Regions from separate parts of the Streptomyces sp. NPDC087901 genome, predicted to be linked through region 2. Evidence: riboswitches for the same ligand, from Rfam matches in the RefSeq annotation. Region 2 holds a riboswitch; each other region holds the start of a gene.
What was found. A riboswitch is a leader RNA that binds a small molecule or an ion and turns the genes downstream of it on or off. The one in region 2 is predicted to bind thiamine pyrophosphate.

Region 1 (7,067 bases), on a different contig from region 2:
CCCGCGTCCTCCAGCTCGCTGCGGGCGTCGTCGACGTCCTTGCCGGTGACGTCCGGCACGTCGATCATCTGCGGGCCCTCGGAGACCGTCAGCGTGATGGTGTCGCCCTCGGCGGCCTCCTCGCCCTCGGCAGGGGACTGGCGAGCGATGTCGCCGGCGTCCTCGGGGGAGTTCACCCGGTCCGGCAGCACCTTCGCCTTCAGCCCCTCGTCGTCCAGCGCGGCGGTGGCGTCCTCGACGGAAAGGCCGGTGACGTCGGGGACGTCGACCGGGCTGCCCTTGGAGACGACGATCGCGACCGCGGAGTCCGGGTGGCGCTCGGCGCCCGCCTCGGGTTCCGTACGCACCACCTCGCCGACAGCCACGTCCTCGCTGAACTCCTTGGTGGTCATGCCGGGCACGAGGCCCTTCTTCTCGAGCTGACGTCTGGCCTCGGAGAGCCTGAAGCCCTGGACATCGGGCACCGTCACGATCTCGGGACCGCGCGAGACGACCAGCGCCACCGAGTCATTGCCCCGGATGCGGGCACCCGACTTCGGGTCGCTGCTGATCACCTTGCCGCGGTCGACGGTGTCGCTGTAGGCCCTCCGCACGCCCTTGAGTTCGAGATCGGCCTTCGAGAGCCTCTCCTTGGCCGCCTTCTCGCTCTGGCCCAGCAGCGAGGGGACCCGGGTGAACTGTCCGGAGTTGATGTACCAGACGCCACCGCCGACCCCCAGGACCAGGAGCACGGCGAGGACTGCAGCGATGACACCGCGCCGCGGCGTCCCGCGGAGCCCCGCGCGGCGGCCCGGCGGCTGCGGGGGCAGCTGCGGGGGCATTTCGAGCCGGCTGGTGTGGTGGGCGGTGCCCTGGCCCGGCGGCAGCACCCGGGGGATCACGCTCGTGCGGTCCTCGGCGTCGTCGTGCACCTCGGCCAGGGCCTGCGGCGGCACGGCGTCGAGCTGTGCGTCGGTGAGGCCGGACCGGGCCCGGCGGGACTCGGCGAGCAGCGCCACCGCGTCGAACGGCCGGATCCCGGGGTCACGGGCGGTGGCGCTCGCCACCAGCTCGTCGAGCTCGGCCGCGAGACCGGGGACGACGGCGGAGGGGGCCGGGACGTCCTCGTTGAGGTGCTGGTAGATGACCTGGGCGGCGGATTCCCCGGTGTGCGGCTTGGTGCCCGTGAGCATCTCGTACAGCACGACGCCGCACGCGTACACATCGGCGCGGGTGTCCGCGGTGCCGTGCTCGATCTGCTCGGGGGCGAGATAGGAGACGGTGCCCAGGATGGACCCGGTGGTGTTCGTGACCGAGCCCACGGCCCGGACCAGGCCGAAGTCGGCGACCTTGACCCGGCCGTCGTCGCCTATCAGCACGTTCTCCGGCTTCATGTCCCGGTGGACGAAGCCCGCCCGGTGTGCGGCCCCCAGGGCGGCGAGCACCGGCTCCAGGATGTCCAGCGCGGCCCGCGGCTGCAGAGCGCCCCGCTCGCGCAGTACGTCGCGCAGCGTGCACCCCGCGACGTACTCCATCGCGAGGTAGACGTACTGCGCATGGGCGCCCTGGTCGAAGACCGCGACCACGTTGGGGTGCGCGAGCCGGGCCACCGACTTGGCCTCGCGGATGAAGCGCTCGACGAACGAGGCGTCGGTCGCGAGCGCCGGATGCATCACCTTGAGGGCGAGCACCCGGTCGAGCCGGGTGTCCATGGCCCGGTAGACCGTGGCCATGCCGCCCACGGCGATGCGGGCATCGACGCGGTAGCGGCCGTCGAGCAGCTGCCCGACGAGAGGGTCCTGGAGGGTCGTATCCACGCAGGCGAGTCTACGAGCCACCACGGACACGGCCGACTGGCCGGGGCGATCCCGGGGCCCAACTGCAGCCGAGCCGTGACAGGGACATGCGATCCGCCGCCGTGGCACGGGGCCGGAGCATGCTGTGGCAGGGACATGAGATCCGCCTCACGCACCGGCCGGGCCTCCGGACTCAGAACGCCGGGCGCTCCGGATCCAGCACCGCCCGCCCCTCCGTCGGCGACGACGCCTCGGCGAAGTGGCGGCGGGGAATCCGCCCCGCGCGGTACGCGAGCCGCCCGCCCTCCACCGCGTGGCGCATCGCCGCGGCCATCAGCTCGGGTTCCTGGGCCCGGGTCACCGCCGACGCCAGCATCACGGCCGCACATCCCAGTTCCATGGCGAGCGCCGCGTCCGACGCCGTGCCGGCGCCCGCGTCCAGGATCACCGGGACCCGCGCCTGCTCGACGATCAGCTGGAAGTTGTGCGGGTTCCGGATGCCCAGACCGGAGCCGATGGGGGAGCCGAGCGGCATGATCGCCGCACAGCCCACGTCCTCGAGCTTCCGGGCCAGCACCGGGTCGTCGTTCGTGTACGGCAGCACGGTGAAGCCGTCGTCCACCAGCGTCTCCGCGGCGTCCAGCAGCTCGATGGGGTCGGGCAGCAGGGTGCGCTCGTCCGCCACCACCTCCAGCTTGACCCAGTCGGTGCCGAGCGCCTCGCGGGCGAGCCGGGCGGTGAGCACGGCCTCGCCCGCCGTGAAGCAGCCCGCCGTGTTCGGCAGCACGCGGATGGAGAGCTTCTCCAGTACGGAGAGCACGGAGCCCCGCACGGTCGGGTCGAGCCGGCGCATCGCCACGGTCGTCAGCCCGGTGCCCGAGGCGGTCAGGGACCGCTCCAGCACGTCCAGGCTGGGCGCCCCGCCCGTTCCCATGATCAGCCGGGAGCCGAGGACGGTGCCGCCGAGGGTGAAGACGTCGTCGGACATGGTCAGCCTCCCTGGACCGCGGTGAGGACCTCGACCCGGTCGCCGTCGGTGAGCGCGGCAGCGGGCCACTGGCCGCGCGGCACGACGGTCTCGTTCAGGGCGGCCGCGACGCCCGAGGACGCGCTGGTCAGCGAGGCGACCAGGGTGTCCAGGGTGGTGCCCGGCGCGACGGCGAGGGCCTCGCCGTTCACGGAGACGGAAAGGGTGGTGGGCTCGGTCATGCGGGCTGCTCCTGAGGTACGGGGGCGGCGGCGGGCGAGAAGCGGCCGGCGGAGAAGGGGCGGGCCACCTCGGGCAGCTCGCCGTCCGCCAGCAGCTGCGCCATGGCGTCCCCGGTGACGGGGGTGAGCAGCACCCCGTTGCGGTGGTGGCCGGTGGCGAGATGGAGGCCGGGCAGCGCGGTGCGGCCGAGCAGCGGGGCGTTGTCGGGGGAGGCGGGGCGCAGACCGGCGCGGGTCTCGGTGAGCGGCAGTTCGGTGATGCCCGGCACCAGTTCGTGCGCGTCGCGCAGCAGCTCGTACACACCGCCCGCCGTGACGGTGGTGTCCCAGCCCATTTCCTCGCTCGTGGCGCCGATGACCAGCTCGCCGTTCTCACGGGGCACGAGATAGACGTGGCTGCCCCGGACCACGGCCCGCAGGGTGCGGGAGAGGAAGGGTGCGTACGTGGTGGGCACGGTCAGCCGCAGCACCTGGCCCTTCACCGGGCGGACCGGGGGCAGGACGTGCTTCGGCACCCCTGCGAGCCGGCCGCTGAGGCTGCCCGCGGCGAGCACCACCTGATCGGCCTCCGGCTGCGTACCGTCGGCCAGTACGGCTCCGGTGGCCCGGTCGCCCGTGACCGAGAGCCGCTCGGCACGTTGGCGGTGGAGGACGACCCCGGCCCGCTCGCACGCCGTCAGCAGTGCGGCGGCCAGCCGGCGCGGGTCGACCTGGTGGTCGCCGTCGACCCGCAGGCCGCCGCGTATGCCCGGTGCGAGCATCGGTTCGAGGCGGCGGCACTCCCGGCCGGTGAGCCACTCCGACTCCAGGCCCGAGCGGCAGTGCAGGGCATGGAGTTCCCGCAGATGGGCGCGGTCGTCGGCGTCCAGTGCGACGGCCAGGGTGCCGCAGGTGCGAAAGCCGATGTCCTGTCCGCTCGCCGCCTCCAGTTCGGCCGCGAACGCCGGATAGCGCGCGGCGGAGGCGACGTTGAGACCGAGCAGCATCTCCTCGCCGTAGTGGAGTTCGGTGACGGCGGCCAGCATCCCCGCCGCGACCTGGGCTGCGCCGCCGCCCGGTTCGGGATCGACGACGGCGGTGGCCAGGCCGCGCTGCGCGGCCCGCCAGGCGGTCACCAGGCCGATGATGCCGCCCCCGATGACGAGGACGTCGGACCCGTTCGTACGGTGTGTGCGCATGGGCGTCCAGCCCCTCCCTTCGCCGGCATGACCCGGATCAGGTTCGTACGGTCGAAGGCCGTCCAGCCTCCCTCTCAGCCCGGTACGACCGGGCTCCCGCGAGTGATGTGCACGGCTACCCTAAACCCCTGCCCCGCGCCCCCGGCAAGGGGAGCCGGTGGTGCCGTGAACGGGGGAAGGGGCGCGGTGGTCCGGTGGCGGCGAACCGGGAAGCACCTTCCTGACGGACCGTCAGTTGCTTAAGGTGGAAGGGTGGACGAGCAGACCGGACAACAGCAGACAGAGCCGCGGCAGAGCCGCCGCGTCGTGATCGCCGGAGCGGGCATGGCGGGCGTACAGACCGCGGTGGCCCTGCGAGAACAGGGCTTCACCGGCCCCGTCACGCTGATCGGCGCCGAACCGCACCAGCCGTACGACCGGCCCCCGCTGTCGAAGGCGGTCCTTCTCGGCAAGGCCGAGGACTCGGCCTTCGACATCGACTTCGAGGCGCTGGACATCACCCTGAGGCTCGGCCTCGACGTGACCGCGCTGCGCGCGGGCGACCACGAACTGGACACCCCGGACGGGCCCGTCCCCTACGACGTCCTGGTTGTCGCCACCGGCGCCGAGCCCCTGATGCTGCCCGGCACCGAGGGCGTCCCGGGCGTCCACCTCCTGCGCACGCTGGACGACGCCGCGCGGCTGCGCCCGGTCCTCGAACAGCGGCACGATGTCGTGGTCGTCGGCGCGGGCTGGATCGGCGCCGAGTTCGCCACCGCGGCCCGCGCGGCCGGCTGCGCGGTCACCGTCGTCGAGGCGGCCGGACGCCCGCTCGCCGGCGCGCTGCCCGCAGAGGTGGCGGCCCCCATGACCGGCTGGTACGCCGAGAGCGGCGCCGCACTCGTCACCGGTGCCCGGGTCGACCGCATCGAAGCCGGTCACGTGGTCCTGGCGGACGGCCGTGAGATCCCGGCGGACGCGGTCGTCGTCGGCATCGGCGCCCGGCCCGCGACCGGCTGGCTGGCCGGATCGGGGATCGAGCTCGGCCCGGACGGATCGGTGACCGCGGACGCGTCCCTGCGCACCTCGCTCCCCGATGTGTACGCGGTCGGGGACTGCGCCTCCTTCCCCTCGGCCAGGTACGGTGAGCGGCTGCTCGTCCACCACTGGGACAACGCCCTCCAGGGGCCGCGGACCGTCGCCGCCGCCGTCACCGCCGCCACCCCGGAGGGCGACGGGCAGCTCCCGGTCTACGACCCCGTGCCCTACTTCTGGTCCGAGCAGTTCGGCCGCTTCGTCCAGTACGCGGGCCACCACGCGGGGGCCGACACCCTGGTGTGGCGAGGCGATCCGGCCGAACCCGCGTGGACGGTGTGCTGGCTGCGCGCCGGGGCGCTCGTCGCCGTACTGGCGGTCGGCCGTCCGCGCGATCTGGCGCAGGGGCGCAAACTCGTCGAATCGGGGGCGGAGCTCGCCCCGGAGCGGGTCGCCGACCCCTCCGTGCCCCTGAAATCGGCCACGCTCTGACGGCGCGTCCGGCCCCCGTACGGGCGGCCCGGGTACCGACTGCCGGTCCGGGATGGCACGCTTGTCCCCGTGACCGAGATTGACGCAAAGATCGATGCTCTCGTCCCTGCCTGGCTCCACCTTCCCGACATCGCCGAAATGTTCGGTGTCGAGGTGACACGCGTGCGCCAGCTGGTCAAGGACGGTCAGCTCATTGCCCTACGACGTGGTGAGAACCGTGCGCTTCAGGTGCCTGCCGCCTTCATCGACGGCGACAAGGTGGTCAAGGGCCTTTCGGGGACCCTGACGCTCCTGAGGGACGACGGCTACTCCGACGCGGAGATGCTGGAATGGCTCTTCACCCCCGACCCGAGCCTGCCGGGCACGCCCGCGCAGGCGCTGAGTGAGAATCGCGGCACGGAGGTGAAGCGCCGCGCCCAGGCGCTCGCCGTCTGACCGACAGCCGCACGGGGGACGCGGGCCGCACGACGCGGCCCGCGTCCCGCGCGGCGCCACCGAACCACCGCCATCGCCTTCCCCGGGGGGAACCGCACCATGTCCACGCCTCGCGCGCTGCTGTCCGACGCCCGGCTCTACCTGTGCACGGACGCCCGCCGGCGCCAGGGTGACCTTCCCGCGTTCCTCGACGCGGTCCTCTCCAGTGGCGTGGACATCATCCAGCTGCGCGACAAGGGCATGGAGGCGGCCGAGGAGCTCGAACACCTCGCGGTCTTCGCCGACGCCTGCAAGCGCCACGGCAAGCTCCTCGCGGTCAACGACCGGGCCGACGTCGCCCACGCCATCGGTTCCGACGTGCTGCACCTGGGCCAGGGCGACCTGCCTGTCCCGGCCGCACGCGCGATCATCGGCGATGACGTGGTCATCGGCCGCTCCACCCATGCCGAGTCCGAGGTCGACGCGGCCGTCGCCGAACCCGGTGTGGACTACTTCTGCACCGGCCCCTGCTGGCCCACGCCGACCAAGCCCGGCCGGCACGCCCCCGGCCTGGATCTCGTCCGCTACGCCGCCTCGCTCGCCCCCGCCCGTCCGTGGTTCGCCATCGGCGGGATCGACGCAGACAACCTCGACGAGGTGCTGGACGCCGGAGCGCGCCGGGTCGTCGTCGTGCGGGCCGTCACGGAGGCATCCGATCCGGCTGCTGCCGCCGCCGGACTGGCGGGAAGGATCCGCGACCGCGCCGCCGGGTGATGCGGGGGCCGAAGGTGCCGGTTTGAGACATGAGTGTCCGAAGTGTGGACAAAGAAGCGGGTAATCGAGGCAAATCGCCCCAGTTCGGTTGGGAGCTTGCCGCGCCCTGGTTAACCTGCCGGTATGGCCCTTGGTACACCTTCCACCAGGACGGATCACGCGCGCACCGTGCGTGAGATGCTCGCGACCGGCAAGACCTCGTACTCCTTCG
Region 2 (7,067 bases):
TGTGGGCACCCATCGCGACGGGGCTCCGGCCAAACAGCTGGCACGGGAAGCGGGACTCCCCCTTCCCACCGCCTACCACCTGCTGCGCACCCTGACACACGAGGGATATCTGCGCAGGGAGAACGGCGTCTTCCTCTTCGGCGCCGCCGCGGAGCGGCTGGTGGACGACGGCGCACTGCAGAATCGTCGCAGCAGAATGACCCAGTCCCTGGGGCGGTGGCGGGACATCATCGGTGCCCCGGTGTACTGCGCCGTCTACCGCGACGGTGAGATCGAACTCGTCGCGGTCGCGGACACCCCCGCTGCGCCGGCGGTGGAGGAGTGGGCAGCCTTCGGCGAGACGGGGCATGCACATGCGATCGGCCAGTGTCTGCTGAGTCAGCTCGACGAGCAGGCCCGCGAGGACCACCTGGACCGGCATCCGGTACGGCCGCTGACGCGCTACTCCGTGCGCGACCGCCCGGCACTTCTTGAGCGGCTGCGGTCGGTCGAGCGTATGGAACCTGTCATCGAACGGCAGGAATACGCCCTCGGGACGGTCTGCGCGGCCATCCCGATCACGGCCGGATTCACGGCCGCCGCGATGGCCATTTCGGTCCCCCTCGACCAGTCAGAACGGTTGCTCCCCGCAGTCGAACGACTACGTGGCGAAGTGGCCAGCCTCTTGCGTTCGTTCGTGTTCTCTATCAGTATCTGAAAAATCACTCCTTGTGATCTGCTATCGGGTGCACCACGATGGCGTCAATAGGGCCATGGGGGATCATTCCTGGCCAGATTCATCTACTGCGGGGTTGAACGATGCGCGAGTCGGTTCAAGCTGAGGTCATGATGAGCTTCCTCGTTTCCGAGGAGCTCTCTTTCCGGATCCCGGTGGAGCTCCGGTACGAAGTGTGCGATCCGTACGCGATCCGGATGACCTTCCATCTGCCCGGCGACGCCCCCGTCACCTGGGCTTTCGGCCGTGAGCTGCTGCTCGACGGTCTCAACAGCCCCAGTGGTGACGGCGATGTGCACATCGGGCCGACGGAGCCCGAAGGGCTGTCCGACGTCCACATCCGGCTCCAGGTGGGGGCTGACCGTGCGCTGTTCCGGGCCGGCACGGCGCCTCTCGTGGCGTTTCTCGACCGGACGGACAAGCTCGTGCCGCTCGGGCAGGAGTGCACGCTGGGTGACTTCGAGGGCAATCTGGAAGAAGCGCTGGGGCGGATTCTGGCCGAGGAACAGAACGCCGGCTGACGAGGGCCGTGCCCATGGCCCGTATGCCGGTCGAACAGCACACCTGCCGAACGGGTGAATCGCTCTCCGTGTCCGGGCACTCAGGCCTTCGCCCGACGACGACGTCCCCTGCCGCTCCGTACGGGTGCCGGAGCACCGGAATCCGCGGCGAGCCCGGTGCGGTCCGCGGAGACGACCAGCGCCGCGAGCGCGGTGGTCACCGGCACCGAGGCGACCAGTCCGATCGAGCCGATCAGTGTGCGCACGATCTCCTCCGCCACCAGCTCGCTGTTGGCCACCGTCCCCATGCTGCTCTGGGCGATCGAGAACAGCAGCAGGAGTGGAAGCGCGGCGCCCGCATAGGCGAGCACCAGGGTGTTGACCACCGAGGCGATGTGGTCGCGCCCGATTCTGATCCCTGCCCGGTAGAGCTCCTTCGCACTCATCGTCGGGTCCGCCTGGTGAAGTTCCCAGACCGCCGAGGTCTGGGTGACCGTCACGTCGTCGAGCACTCCCAGGGAACCGATGATGACGCCGGCCAGCAGCAGTCCGCTCATGTCGATGTGCGGATACAGGCCGTGGATGAGGCCGGTGTTGTCGTCGGTGTTCCCGCTCAGGCTCGCCCAGCCGATGAAGAGCGAGCCGAGCAGACCGATCAGCAGCAGTGAGATCAGGGTGCCGATGACGGCGACCGAGGTGCGGGCGGTCAGCCCGTGGCAGATGTAGAGCGCGATCAGCATGATGGCGCCGGCCCCGACGACTGCCACGACCAGCGGGTTCGAGCCCTGCAGGATGGCCGGAAGGATGAACAGGGTCAGGACGGCGAACGACAGGGCGAGCGCCACCAGCGCCATGACCCCGCGCATTCTGCCCACGGCCACCACGACCAGGGCGAAGATCCCGGCCAGCAGCAGCAACGGGAACTTCCGGTTCACATCGGTCACGGAGTACTGGAGATCGTGGGGTGCGTCGGGGGCGTGCGCGACCACCACCCCCTGTCCCTTCCGTAGTTGTCGGGGCGCGTCCGGCTGGACGACCTCAATGAATGTGCGGCCTTTGTCCTGGCCGCTCGTCACCTCGACGGTGGCCTTCTCGCAGAGGCGATCGCCGCCGGCCGGCTCGCCCGTAGGCGGCGATGTCTCACTGCTGACCGGGATCTGCGAGGCGTTCACGTCCGCGCAGTCGACCTTGCCGACGTTCGCCACCTTGCCCTGCTGGGTCTGCCGGTCGAAACCGACACCTGTGCGCTCGTGCGCCGGCGCACCACCGGGCCAGAGGACCACGAGCCCGACGACGACCGCGGCCGCGAACGGGATCAGCACGGCGGCGATCACCTTGCGCAGATGGCCGGAGACGGGAGCGGCGGGGCCGTGGCTGTGCGAGTGCGCGTGCTGATGGCCCTGCGGTTCGGAGTCGTTATGAGGGGACGTCACCGGGCGATCATCGCAAGAAGGGAAGGGGTCCTCTGTTCAGCTTGCCCATGGGGGCGCTAGCGTGGTGGCACCTTTGCACACGCGGGAGCTCGGAGCACCGGGCTGAGAGGGCGCTGATCTCCGTACGTCCGTACGGGACAGGCTGCGCCGACCGCCGAACCTGTTACCGGGTAATGCCGGCGTAGGGAGTAGGTCTCATGACCACATCGGACGCACGCACGCCTGCCTCGAACCAGAACGACGAGGCCGGGAAGTCCATCGGATGGCACAAGGGATACGTCCAGGGCTCACGCCCGGACCTCCGGGTGCCGGTCCGTCAGGTGCACCTCACCAACGGCAGGGACGTGACGCTGTACGACACGTCGGGGCCGTACACCGATCCATCGACGGAGACTGATGTCCGCCGCGGACTGGCACCTCTGCGGGAGAACTGGATCATCGCCCGCGGCGACACCGAGGAGTACACGGGACGTCCCGTGCGCCCCGAGGACGACGGGCTCAAGCACACCTCACCGCGTGGGGGACTGCGCAACCTGGACGCGGTCTTCCCCGGTCGCCCCCGCCAGCCACGGCGCAGCCGGGACGGCCGGCCCGTCACCCAGCTCGCGTACGCCCGCCGGGGCGAGGTCACCCCGGAGATGGAGTACGTCGCGATCCGGGAGAACGTCGAGCCCGAGGTGGTGCGCGACGAGATCGCGGCCGGCCGGGCCGTTCTGCCGGCCAACGTCAACCACCCGGAGATCGAGCCGATGATCATCGGCAAGCGGTTCCTGGTGAAGGTGAACGCCAACATCGGCAACTCCGCGGTCTCGTCCTCCATCGAGGAGGAGGTGGACAAGATGACCTGGGCGACCAAGTGGGGCGCCGACACAGTCATGGATCTGTCCACCGGCCGCAACATCCACACCACCCGTGAGTGGGTTCTTCGCAACTCCCCCGTTCCGATCGGCACCGTTCCGCTCTACCAGGCCCTGGAGAAGGTCGACGGCAGGGCGGAGGAGCTGACCTGGGAGATCTACAAGGACACCGTCATCGAGCAGGCCGAACAGGGTGTCGACTACATGACGGTTCACGCCGGCGTGCGCCTGCCGTACGTGCCGCTGACGGCCCGTCGCAAGACCGGCATCGTCTCCCGGGGCGGCTCGATCATGGCGGCGTGGTGCCTCGCGCACCACAAGGAGTCGTTCCTCTACGAGAACTTCGAGGAGCTCTGCGAGATCCTCGCCTCGTACGACGTGACGTACTCCCTGGGCGACGGGCTGCGGCCCGGTTCGATCGCGGACGCCAACGACGAGGCGCAGTTCGCGGAGCTGCGTACGCTCGGCGAACTGAACACCGTCGCGAAGCGGTTCGGTGTCCAGACCATGATCGAGGGCCCGGGGCACGTACCGATGCACAAGATCAAGGAGAACATCGACCTCCAGCAGGAGATCTGCGAGGAGGCGCCGTTCTACACGCTCGGCCCGCTGACGACCGATGTGGCTCCGGCGTACGACCACATCACCTCGGGTATCGGAGCCGCGATGATCGCCTGGTGGGGGACGGCGATGCTCTGCTACGTGACGCCCAAGGAGCACCTCGGTCTGCCCAACCGTGACGACGTGAAGACCGGGGTCATCACCTACAAGATCGCGGCCCATGCGGCGGACCTGGCCAAGGGGCATCCGGGAGCGCAGGACTGGGATGACGCGTTGTCGGACGCCCGGTTCGAGTTCCGCTGGGAGGATCAGTTCAACCTGGCCCTCGACCCGGACACGGCAAGGGAGTTCCACGACGAGACGCTGCCTGCCGAGCCGGCGAAGACGGCGCACTTCTGCTCGATGTGCGGCCCGAAGTTCTGCTCGATGAAGATCTCCCAGGACATCCGGCGTGAGCACGGAGGTTCGCAGGCGGAGATCGAGGAGGGGATGACGGAGAAGTCCAAGGAGTTCGCGGCGGCGGGCAACCGGGTCTATCTGCCCATCGCGGACTAGGGCCTGGCGGGCGTAACCGAGCAGGGCGCGAACGGCCCCGCGCCCTGCTGTCCGGGCCCGGGACACCCGGGGTCGGTGACGGGTCTTCCCGGGTGCGGGGCCGTCAGTCCAGCTCGTGTTCCGGGCCGCCGAAGTCGGGGCTGGTGAAGTCCGGACTGGTGAACGTCGGGCGGGGCGCGGCGGCGGGACCGTCGTCCGGACTGGAGAAGTCCGGCCTGCTGTAGCCGATCTTCGGGATGCGGTTGGCCGAGCGGTGCGGGATGCGCGCGGCCGGGGCGGCCCCGGGGTCGGCGAGCGCGTCCCGCAGGAACGGCAGGATGCCGCGTTCCAGCAGGGCGTGGCGCCAGGCCTCCCTGGCTCGTGCCACATCCTCCGGCAGTTCCTCGCCCTGTTCCTCGGCGGCCACCGATGTCGAGCCGTTGCGCAAGGCCGTGATGAGGAGGGCGACGGCGGCTACGAGGATGGCGGCCGCGGTCGCCGCCGCGAAGAACCAGCCCGCGCCGACCATGCTGCGCGCGAACGAGGGAGGCGGGTCGAGCGCCTTGAGGATGTAGCCGATGAGCAGGAAGATCACCGCGGCGGTGCCTGCCAGCACCGGAGCCAGCACGGTGATGACGACTCCTATGCCGGCGCCCGACTGGTGCGCGCCGGCCGGGCCGGTGTCGGGTTCACCGTCTTCGTCCGTGCCGGCGGCAGCGGCGCGGATCTCTTCGCGAGCCTTCACGTAGTGCTCGTACTCGGTGGCCGCAGCCGCTGTGATCAGCGCCGTGGCAGCCATCGCCATGGTGCGCAGCTGCACCGGATTGAGCCGTTCGCCGACAGCGGCCAGATCTGGTCGTTCATGGGCGTGACGCAGTGCGTCGTCGAGGATCCGCTCGTACTCGGGGCGGTCCTCGGTCAGCAGGTGCGGAGCGCTGTTCATGTGCATCCCCCGATGCTCCGTAGGGCCTGTGTGCCCGCTCGAACCGGGCAGTCGGGCGGAAACGGAGGAGAGCCTGCTACTGATACGCCGATGGTAGAGCGCCCACGGCACGGGGTGACAGGGGGTTTCCGGAAATAGGCCCAGTGGTCCGCGTATTCAGGTCTGGATGCGTCTTCCCCGAAGAACGTCAGTCATGCAGCGGGAGTTTGACGACCAGTAGCTTTCCGGCCATGGTCACTCCGCCGTCCATGGCGATGGCGAGCCCGTCCGCGTACACGTGCGGTCCGTCCACCAGCGGGCCCGACCTGTCCTCGCCGTCCTCGGAACCCACCTCGCCCAGAAGGTAGGGAATGGGGCTGTGACCATGGACGACGCGTCGGCCGCCGTAGGCCGCCATGAGCTCCTGCACGGCCTGCGGACCAGATTCGTCGCGGAAGGCGAACCGTTTGGTCAGCTTGCGGAAGAGGTCCCAGCATTCATCGGCGTCGTTCCGCGTGAGAATGGCGTGCACCGTGTCGTTGACGTCCTCGATGGTGGAGCCGTAGTCGAGGTACGCCGTCGTGTCCGAGTGCATCAGGAGGTGCTCGTCCTCCTCGACGACGGCGTCGAGTCGGGACATCCACTGGAGGTGGACGTCCTGGAGCCGCTCCATGTCGGTCTTCTGGCCGCCGTTGAGCAGCCAGGCGGCCTGGAAGGTGGCGGTGCCGGCACCGGAGTTGACCGGGGTGTCGCCGAACCGCTTGGCACCGATGAGCAGCAGCTCGTGGTTGCCCATCAGGGCCTTGCAGTAGCCGCCGGCGGCCGCGGCCTCGGCGGACAGCCGCATCACGAGGTCGATGACGCCGATTCCGTCGGGTCCCCGGTCGGTGAAGTCGCCGAGGAACCAGAGCCGGGCATGACCCGCGGCCCAGCTGCCCTCGGAGTCGATCAGGTCCTGCTCGGCGAGGGCGGCGAGGAGCTCGTCCAGATAGCCGTGGACGTCACCGACGACGTACAGCGGTCCGAGACCCGGCTCCTGGGCGGGCCGCGGGTCGGGCACGGCGCGGACCTGGACGGTGTCCTCGCGGTTGATCACGGGGAGGTCGCGTGCGGTCGGCGTGTACCCCTCGGGCGGCTCGCCCCCCGGGAAGGCGTTGCCCGGGTGCGGTGGGGCGGGCGGCGCAGGGGACTGCGCATAGGGCGGTACGCGGAAGTCGCGCAACGTCGCCGTCCGCACCACGGGTTCCTGACCGGCCCCCTGTGTCATCGACCCCTCCACCACCGTCGTGCCGCCGTACACCTGACGGGCCCTGCTGGTCGGGGTGGTCCGCGGTGTCGTGCGCCCATCATAGGAATGAGGATCGTGCTCTGTGACGCACCAGGGGTGGTGAATCCGCGCGCACGCCAGGTTCATCGGTCGATTAGTCCCAATTGGCCTGATCAATCCCCTGTCGGGGAGCGTGGCGCGCTGACCGTCGTGCGTGGCGGGCGGCGTTGCGAGGAGGTCCGGACGATGAGTTCCGTCGGTATGACCTGTTCCACCGG
Region 3 (7,067 bases), on a different contig from region 2:
TCGCGGTGACCGGCTACTGCGTAGGCGGCCTGCTGGCAGTGCGCACCGCCGCGGCCCATCCCGGCCAGGTGGCCGCTGTCGCCGGATTCCACGGCCCCGTGGGAGCCGACGGGCCCGACAGCCTGAGCCGTCTCACCGGCGAGGTCTACTTCGGCCACGCCGGGACGGACATGACTCCCGAGACTCTCGGCGAGCTCGACAAGGTCCTGGACGCCGCGGGTGTCGCCTACACCTCCGAGATCTACCCCGGCACGGTGCACGGCTTCACCATGTCCGATACCGATGCCTTCGACCCTGCCGCGCTGCAACGCCATTGGGACCGCCTGCTGCCCCTCCTCGGCCGCACCCTGGCCGAGGGCTGAGGATCCGGCCCCGAAAACGGCGCCGAAACCGGACCTGAAGCCCGCGGCTGCGGAGCCGGCCCTGCAGTGGAATGTCATGCCCCGTCAGGGCCGGTGGCGCAGCCGTAGGGGTGCGTAGACCGCCAGGGCCACGAGGAACGCCACGCCGTAGGCGAGGTCCGCCCCGTGCAGCGCGTCGGCGGCCGGACCCACGTACAGGCTGGTGCTCATGAACGGTATCGCCGCTGCGAAGCCGAGGGTGAAGGCGGTCAGTGCCGGCCACCACGGCTGGGGGCGGGAGCTCTCGGCGGCCAGGTCGACGGGGGAACCGTTGCGGGTCCTCGCCCGGACGGTCCAGTCGACGGCGACGATCGCGACGAATGCGGGGATCCAGTAGCCGACGAGAAGCAGGACGTTCTGGAAACGTGTCGTGGTGTCGGCCGCATGCATCCACAGCACGAGGGGGAAACCGAGTACGGCGGCGAGTGCCGCGGCGGCGGGGCGCGGCAGGCGGACCCCCATGGTCTGCAACGCCAGCGATCCGCTGTAGTCGTTCATGGCGTTGCTGCACAGCGCGGCGAGGGCCACGGCTAGCAGCCCGAACGCTCCGAGAGCGCCCCCGCCGAGCAGCGTGTCGATGCCGCGCGCGGTCTGATCGGTGAAGACGGACGCACCCCACAGGCCGAGGGCCTGGACCGCCACGAAGGAGACACTGATGCCGAGCAGCGTGCACCAGAACATGCGCGGCCGGGAGGCGGTGCGCGGCAGATAGCGGCTGAAGTCACTGGCGTACGGGGCCCAGGAAAGTGCGAGGCTCAGTGCGATGGTGCACGTCAGGACGAACGCGCCCGCCCGGTCGGCGCCGTGCGCCGAGCCGGTGGCGGCGGGGTGGACGCCGTGCAGGAGCTTCGTGGCGAGCACGATGAAGGCGGCGGCAAGAGCGAACGTCATCACCGTCTGGAGCCGGTGGATCACCTCGTACCCCAGGACGCCGAGTGCGCCCTGGGCGGCCATCATGACCAGCACGCCGAGCCAGAACGGCCAGCCGCACAGCTGGGCCAGCGCGTCCCCGCCGAACAGGCCGATCAGCGCGTCCCAGGCGATGGACGACAGCCACTGCAGTGCGCCGGGAAGTACGACACCGCGGCCGAACGCCAGCCGTGCGAGCGGGAGTTGACCGGCGCCGGTCTGGCTGCCCCAGGTGCCCAGATACGCGGTGGGCACGGCGCCCACGAGCGTGCCGAGCACGACGGCGACGAGCGCAGTGGTGAAGTCCAGGCCCAGCGCGATGCCGACCGTGCCGGTGAAGACCCCGGTCATGGTCAGGTTGGGAGCGAACCAGACGGTGAACAGCCGTCCGGGGCCGCCGTAACGGCGGTCCTCGGGCACGGGGGCTATGCCGTGCGCCTCGATGCGCAGGTCGCCGGAGGCGGTGGGCATGCGTCCGTCGAACGCGGGCCGTGCTTCGGCCGCCGCGCGCTGGTCCTGGGCATACGGCAATGACATGAGACATCCCTCCGCCAGTGCTAACTGGTTCAGGTTCGACGGGTGTGTTCTCAGCCCCTCGAGGGGCACCCCGTGTCCGGTGCGGCGGCCAGGATAGCCGGATGTGCGCGGATCGCGATGCGGGGGGTCAGACGGTGACCGCGCAGCGGAACCCGCCGTGGCCCGTCGTGCTGTCGGGGGTGTTGGAGGTGCGGGCGGCGATCCGGTAGCGGTTGCAGTACGAGCGGTGGCACAGGTACGAGCCACCGCGCAGCACCCGGCTCTCGCCGTGCGGCGGCCCGGCCGGGTCCGAGCGGGTCTCCGGGCGGGCCTCGGCGTGCCAGTCGGCGCTGAACCGGTCGGCGCACCACTCCCAGACATTGCCCGAGGCGTTGTAGAGCCCGAAGCCGTTGGGGGCGTACGCCTTGGCGGGAGCGGTGCCCGCGAAGCCGTCCTCGCGGGTGTTGCGTACGGGGAAGTCGCCCTGCCAGATGTTGCAGCGGTGCCGGCCGTTCGGGGTCAGCTCGTCGCCCCACGGGAAGCGGGCCCGGACGAGTTCGCCGCGGGCGGCCTTCTCCCACTCGGCCTCGGTGGGCAGCCGCTTGCCGGCCCAGCGGGCGTACGCCGTCGCGTCGTGCCACGACATGTGGACCACCGGGTGGTCACGGCGGTCGCCGATCGAGGTGCCCGGCCCCTCCGGGGCGCGCCAGTGCGCTCCGGTGACCGCACGCCACCAGGGGGCGCCGGGCACGGTGCCCGGCAGTACGGCGTGCCGGGCCTCCTGTGGGACGAATGAGCCGAACACATAGGACCAGCCGATGAGTTCGGCCTCGGTGCGGTAACCGGTGGCCTTGACGAAGACGGCGAAGCGGGCGTTGGTGACGGCGGCCGCGTCGATGCGGAACGGGGCGACGGTCACCTCCCGTACCGGCCCCTCGCCGTCCGCCGGGAACGCGTCCTCGTCCTCGCCGCCCATGAGGAACGGACCGCCGGGTACTGCCACCGTGCCGCGGAGCAGGTCGGCGGGGCGGCGCGCGGGGACGGGGAAGTTTGCCGGGGGAGTGGTCGCCGGCGCGGTGTTCTCGCGGGCGGGCCCGCAGCAGACGTTCACCGTGAGATCCCCCCGTCGAGCGGCCGGCCGCCCCCGGCATCCGTACCCGGGGCCGGGCGGTCGAGCAGTTCCGCGAGGTCCTGGCCGGTGGTACGCAGCAGCAGGGCCACCCCGCCGAGTGCGGCCGCCTCGGAGCCGAGGGTGGATCCGCGCACCTCGATGGTGCGAGGCGCGGACGGCAGGGACAGCGCGGCGAGCTGCTCGCGGATCGGTGTGAGGACGAGAGCGTCGAGGGACGCCGGCTCCCCGTAGACGACGATGCACTCGGGGTCGACCTGGGCGGCGAGGGCCGCGAGCACCCGTCCCGCGACGACGGCCGCGCTCCGGAACACCTCCGCGGTGTCCGGCTGGCCCCCGGCTGCGAGCGCGATCAGCTCCGCGGTGTCCGCGGCCGTCACTCCGCGATCGGCGCAGGCGGCGAGCAGGGCGGGGACGGAGATGAGGCCCTCCAGACAGCCCCGGCCACCGCAGTGGCAGGGCTTTCCCTCGGGGTCGCAGCTGGTGTGGCCGATCTCCCCGGCGGTGCCATGGGCGCCGTGGACCAGCGAGCCGTTGACCACGAGTCCGCCACCGACCCCTTCCGACCAGCGCAGATAGACGGCGTTCTCGATCCCGCGCGCCGCCCCCCAGGTCACCTCTGCGAGAGCCGCGAGCCGCGAGTTGTTGTCGGTGAGCACGGGGGCGTCGAAGTGCCGGCCCAGCTCCTCGGCGACATGGCCGGCGAACGGGGTCATGGTGTGCGGGTCGCCGGAGGCGGGGTTCTGTACGAAGCCGGGAAGGCCGAGGCCGATGCCCGCGACGGGGGCGAGGCTGATGTTCTCGCGCCGCACCAGGTCCTCGACGGCGCGGATCGCCTGCGCGGCGCGTTCGGCCGCGCCGCTGTCCGCCGGGACGGGCGCGCTGTGGCGGCCGACGATCTCATGGGCACAGTTGGCCACGACCACGTGGATGTGGTGGCGCTGGAGATCGATGCCGATCAGCTCGGCGCCACGGGAGTTGAGTGAGATCTCCAGGGCCGGCCTGCCGCGGCCGCGCGGCTGCTCGGGGTCGGGGGCCTGCTGCTCGACGACGGCCTTGCGTTCGAGCAGATCGGAGACGATCGCGAACAGGGTGGTGCGGGAGAGACCGACCCGTGCCTTCAGCTCGCCGCGGCTCAGCGCGCCAGACCTGCGGAGCTCGCCGAGTACGGCGGCCTCGTTGGCCCTGCGCAGGCGCTGGAGTGCATCGGTGCGTTCCGTCATGGACGCATGGTCGATCGGTCAAGGGGTTTCTGTCAACGTCCGGGACGAATTCACGAGATGTTTATTCCCGAGGGTTGACGTAAAAAACTCGGCATCCCTACAGTTCCGGTCAATTGCCTGCACCGGCACGCGTCGGGAAGTCACCTGACGGCGTGTCGGCCGGCTCCCCCGGCTCCCCGGCAGCACCGTGAGCGACCACCGAAAGGGCGGCACCGAGTGGCCCCGCGCAACGTCCTGTTCCTGATGACCGACCAGCACCGGGTCGACACCCTGGGCTGTTACGGCAACCCGCTCGTCGACACCCCGGCCCTGGACGCCCTTGCGGCCGAGGGAACCCGCTTCGACCGCTTCTACACCCCGACCGCGATCTGCACCCCGGCCCGCGCCTCGCTGGCCACCGGTCTCCACCCGTTTCGCCACGGCATGCTGAACAACCCCGAACGCAACGGAGGGAGCAAGGACGAACTCTCCGGCGAAGACCCCATGCTCTGGAGCCAGTTGATGGACCAGGGCTACTCGGTCGGCCACGTCGGAAAGTGGCACATCGGCCGTGAGCGCGGCCCGGAGTTCTACGGCCTGGACGGTGAGCACCTCCCCGGCGCGCTCAACCCCGTACACCACCCCTCGTACGAGAAGTGGCTGGAGGACAACGGCTTCCCGCCCTTCTCGGTACGCGAGGCCGTCTTCGGGACCGCCGCCAACGGCACCGGCCGCGGCCACCTCATCGCGGGCCGGCTCCAGCAGCCCGCCGAAGCCACCATCGAGGCCTTCCTCACCGACCGCACGCTCGGCCTGCTCGACCGCTACGCCGCCGGCTGGAAGGCGAACGGCACACCGTTCATGCTGTCCTGCCACTGGTACGGACCGCATCTGCCCTACCTGATCCCGGACAGCTACTACGACCTGTACGACCCCGACGACGTGCCCCTGCCGGCCTCGATGGCCGAGACCTTCGCCGGGAAGCCCGAGGTGCAGCGCCAGTACAGCGCGTACTGGTCCTCGGACGACTTCGACGCCGCCGCCTGGCGCAAGCTCATCGCCGTCTACTGGGGCTACGTCACGATGATCGACCACCAGGCCGGCCGGCTGATCGAAGCGCTCAAGGGGCACGGCCTGTGGGACGACACCGCGGTCTTCTTCACCGCCGACCACGGCGAGTTCACCGGCGCCCACCGGCTCAACGACAAGGGCCCGGCGATGTACGAGGACATCTACAACATCCCCGGCATCGCCCGAGTCCCCGGCGCCCCCGCCCAGGTCAGCGACGACTTCGCCTCCCTCATCGACCTCAACCCGACCATTCTCGAACTGGCCGGGGCACCCGTGCCCGAGCTGTGCGACGGCACCAGCCTGCTGCCCCTGCTGCACGGGGCCGGTTCCGGGGACACCCGCGACGAGATCGTCGCCGAGTTCCACGGTCACCACTTCCCGTACTCCCAGCGCATGCTCCGCGACCGGCGCCACAAGCTGGTGCACAACCCGGAGAGCGTGCACGAGCTGTACGACCTGGAGACCGACCCGCACGAACTGCACAACGTGTACGAAGCGCCCGCCTACGCGGAGGTCCGGCGCGACCTCACCGTCCGGCTCTACCGCGAGCTGCTGCGCCGCGGCGACCCGGCCTACACCTGGATGAGCTACATGGCCGACATCGGCGGCGACCGGGCCGCGGACGTCGACGGCGTCGCGGAGGAAGTGGCATGAAGACACCGACCGAAGCTGTCGAGGAACAACGGACGAGCCCTCCGGGCCCGCGGAGCACGAAGCCGTCGCCCCCGAAGGACGCGCGCGGTACCAAGAAGAAGCGGGGAACCGGCCGAGTTGCCAACACCCTGCTCGGCCTCGCCTCCGCCGTGCTGGGGCTGCTGGTCTGGGTGGTGCTCGCCAACAGCGGCATCGAGGGCTTCCCCGGCCCCGTCGCCGTGGCCCGCCGCGCAGGTGACCTCATCGCCGACGGCACGCTCTTCGAAGACGCGGGCGCCAGCCTGAAACGCGTACTCCTCGGCTATGTCCTCGGTGTCGCCCTGGCGATTCCCGTCGGCTTCCTCATGGGCTGGTACCCGGTCGTCCGCAGGCTGATCGAACCCTGGCTGCAGTTCTTCCGCATGGTGCCGCCGCTCGCGATCATCCCGCTCGCCATCGTCCTCATGGGCATCGACGAGACCCCGAAGATCTTCGTCATCTTCCTGGCCTCGTTCCTGTCCTGTGTCGTCTCCACCTTCCAAGGGGTCGTCTCCGTCGACGTCACCCTCGTCAACGCGGCCCGGGTGCTCGGCGCCCGCGACCCGCAGGTCTTCCTCGGCGTCGTCGTGCCCGCCTCCACCCCGTTCATCCTGGTCGGCATGCGGATCGGGCTCGGCGCCTCCTGGGCGACCGTCGTCGCCGCCGAACTCATCGCCGCCCAGGGCGGGCTGGGCTACCGGATGCAGCAGGCGCAGGTCTACTACGACCTGCCGACCATCTTCGTCCAGCTCATCGCGATCGGCGCGATCGGACTCGCCATGGACCGGCTGCTCCTTCTCGCCGAGCGCCGGCTCACTCACTGGCAGGAACGGCGGTAATCATGCCCACCATCCAATTCAACGATGTGACACGGGACTTCGCGGTCAAGGGCGGCGAATTCCTGGCCCTGGACCGGGTCAGCCTCGACATCGACGACGGCGAGTTCGTCACCGTCGTGGGCCCGTCCGGCTGCGGCAAGAGCACCTTGATGAACATCGCCGCCGGCCTCCTGGACGCCACCGACGGCGAAGTCACCGTCGACGGCGCACCCGTCCACGGTCCCGCCCCCGAACGGGGCGTCATCTTCCAGCAGTACGCGCTCTTCCCCTGGATGACCGTCACCGCCAACGTCGAGTACGGACTCAAGGTCGCGGGTGTCAGGAAGGC

Region 1: another riboswitch for thiamine pyrophosphate. It lies ahead of thiO (glycine oxidase ThiO); the one in region 2 lies ahead of thiC (phosphomethylpyrimidine synthase ThiC).
Region 3: another riboswitch for thiamine pyrophosphate. It lies ahead of ACIOEW_RS09250 (purine-cytosine permease family protein); the one in region 2 lies ahead of thiC (phosphomethylpyrimidine synthase ThiC).

The regions. Positions count from the first base shown of each region.
Region 1 is NZ_JBIUUC010000001.1:987,086-994,152, forward strand. It holds gene pknB (Stk1 family PASTA domain-containing Ser/Thr kinase) at 1-1,796, opposite strand, end outside; gene ACIOEW_RS04395 (thiazole synthase) at 1,969-2,763, opposite strand; gene thiS (sulfur carrier protein ThiS) at 2,766-2,984, opposite strand; gene thiO (glycine oxidase ThiO) at 2,981-4,162, opposite strand; TPP riboswitch at 4,160-4,272, opposite strand; gene ACIOEW_RS04410 (FAD-dependent oxidoreductase) at 4,487-5,668, shown strand; gene ACIOEW_RS04415 (Rv2175c family DNA-binding protein) at 5,738-6,103, shown strand; gene thiE (thiamine phosphate synthase) at 6,203-6,856, shown strand; gene metF (methylenetetrahydrofolate reductase [NAD(P)H]) at 6,980-7,067, shown strand, end outside.
Region 2 is NZ_JBIUUC010000004.1:179,626-186,692, reverse strand. It holds gene ACIOEW_RS14555 (IclR family transcriptional regulator) at 1-697, shown strand, start outside; gene ACIOEW_RS14550 (SsgA family sporulation/cell division regulator) at 799-1,236, shown strand; gene ACIOEW_RS14545 (YibE/F family protein) at 1,317-2,648, opposite strand; TPP riboswitch at 2,720-2,853, shown strand; gene thiC (phosphomethylpyrimidine synthase ThiC) at 2,846-4,621, shown strand; gene ACIOEW_RS14535 (hypothetical protein) at 4,725-5,549, opposite strand; gene ACIOEW_RS14530 (metallophosphoesterase) at 5,731-6,789, opposite strand; gene ACIOEW_RS14525 (LacI family DNA-binding transcriptional regulator) at 6,963-7,067, opposite strand, start outside.
Region 3 is NZ_JBIUUC010000002.1:860,824-867,890, forward strand. It holds gene ACIOEW_RS09245 (dienelactone hydrolase family protein) at 1-362, shown strand, start outside; gene ACIOEW_RS09250 (purine-cytosine permease family protein) at 447-1,847, opposite strand; TPP riboswitch at 1,837-1,930, opposite strand; gene ACIOEW_RS09255 (formylglycine-generating enzyme family protein) at 1,975-2,937, opposite strand; gene ACIOEW_RS09260 (ROK family transcriptional regulator) at 2,934-4,178, opposite strand; gene ACIOEW_RS09265 (sulfatase-like hydrolase/transferase) at 4,395-5,882, shown strand; gene ACIOEW_RS09270 (ABC transporter permease) at 5,879-6,739, shown strand; gene ACIOEW_RS09275 (ABC transporter ATP-binding protein) at 6,742-7,067, shown strand, end outside.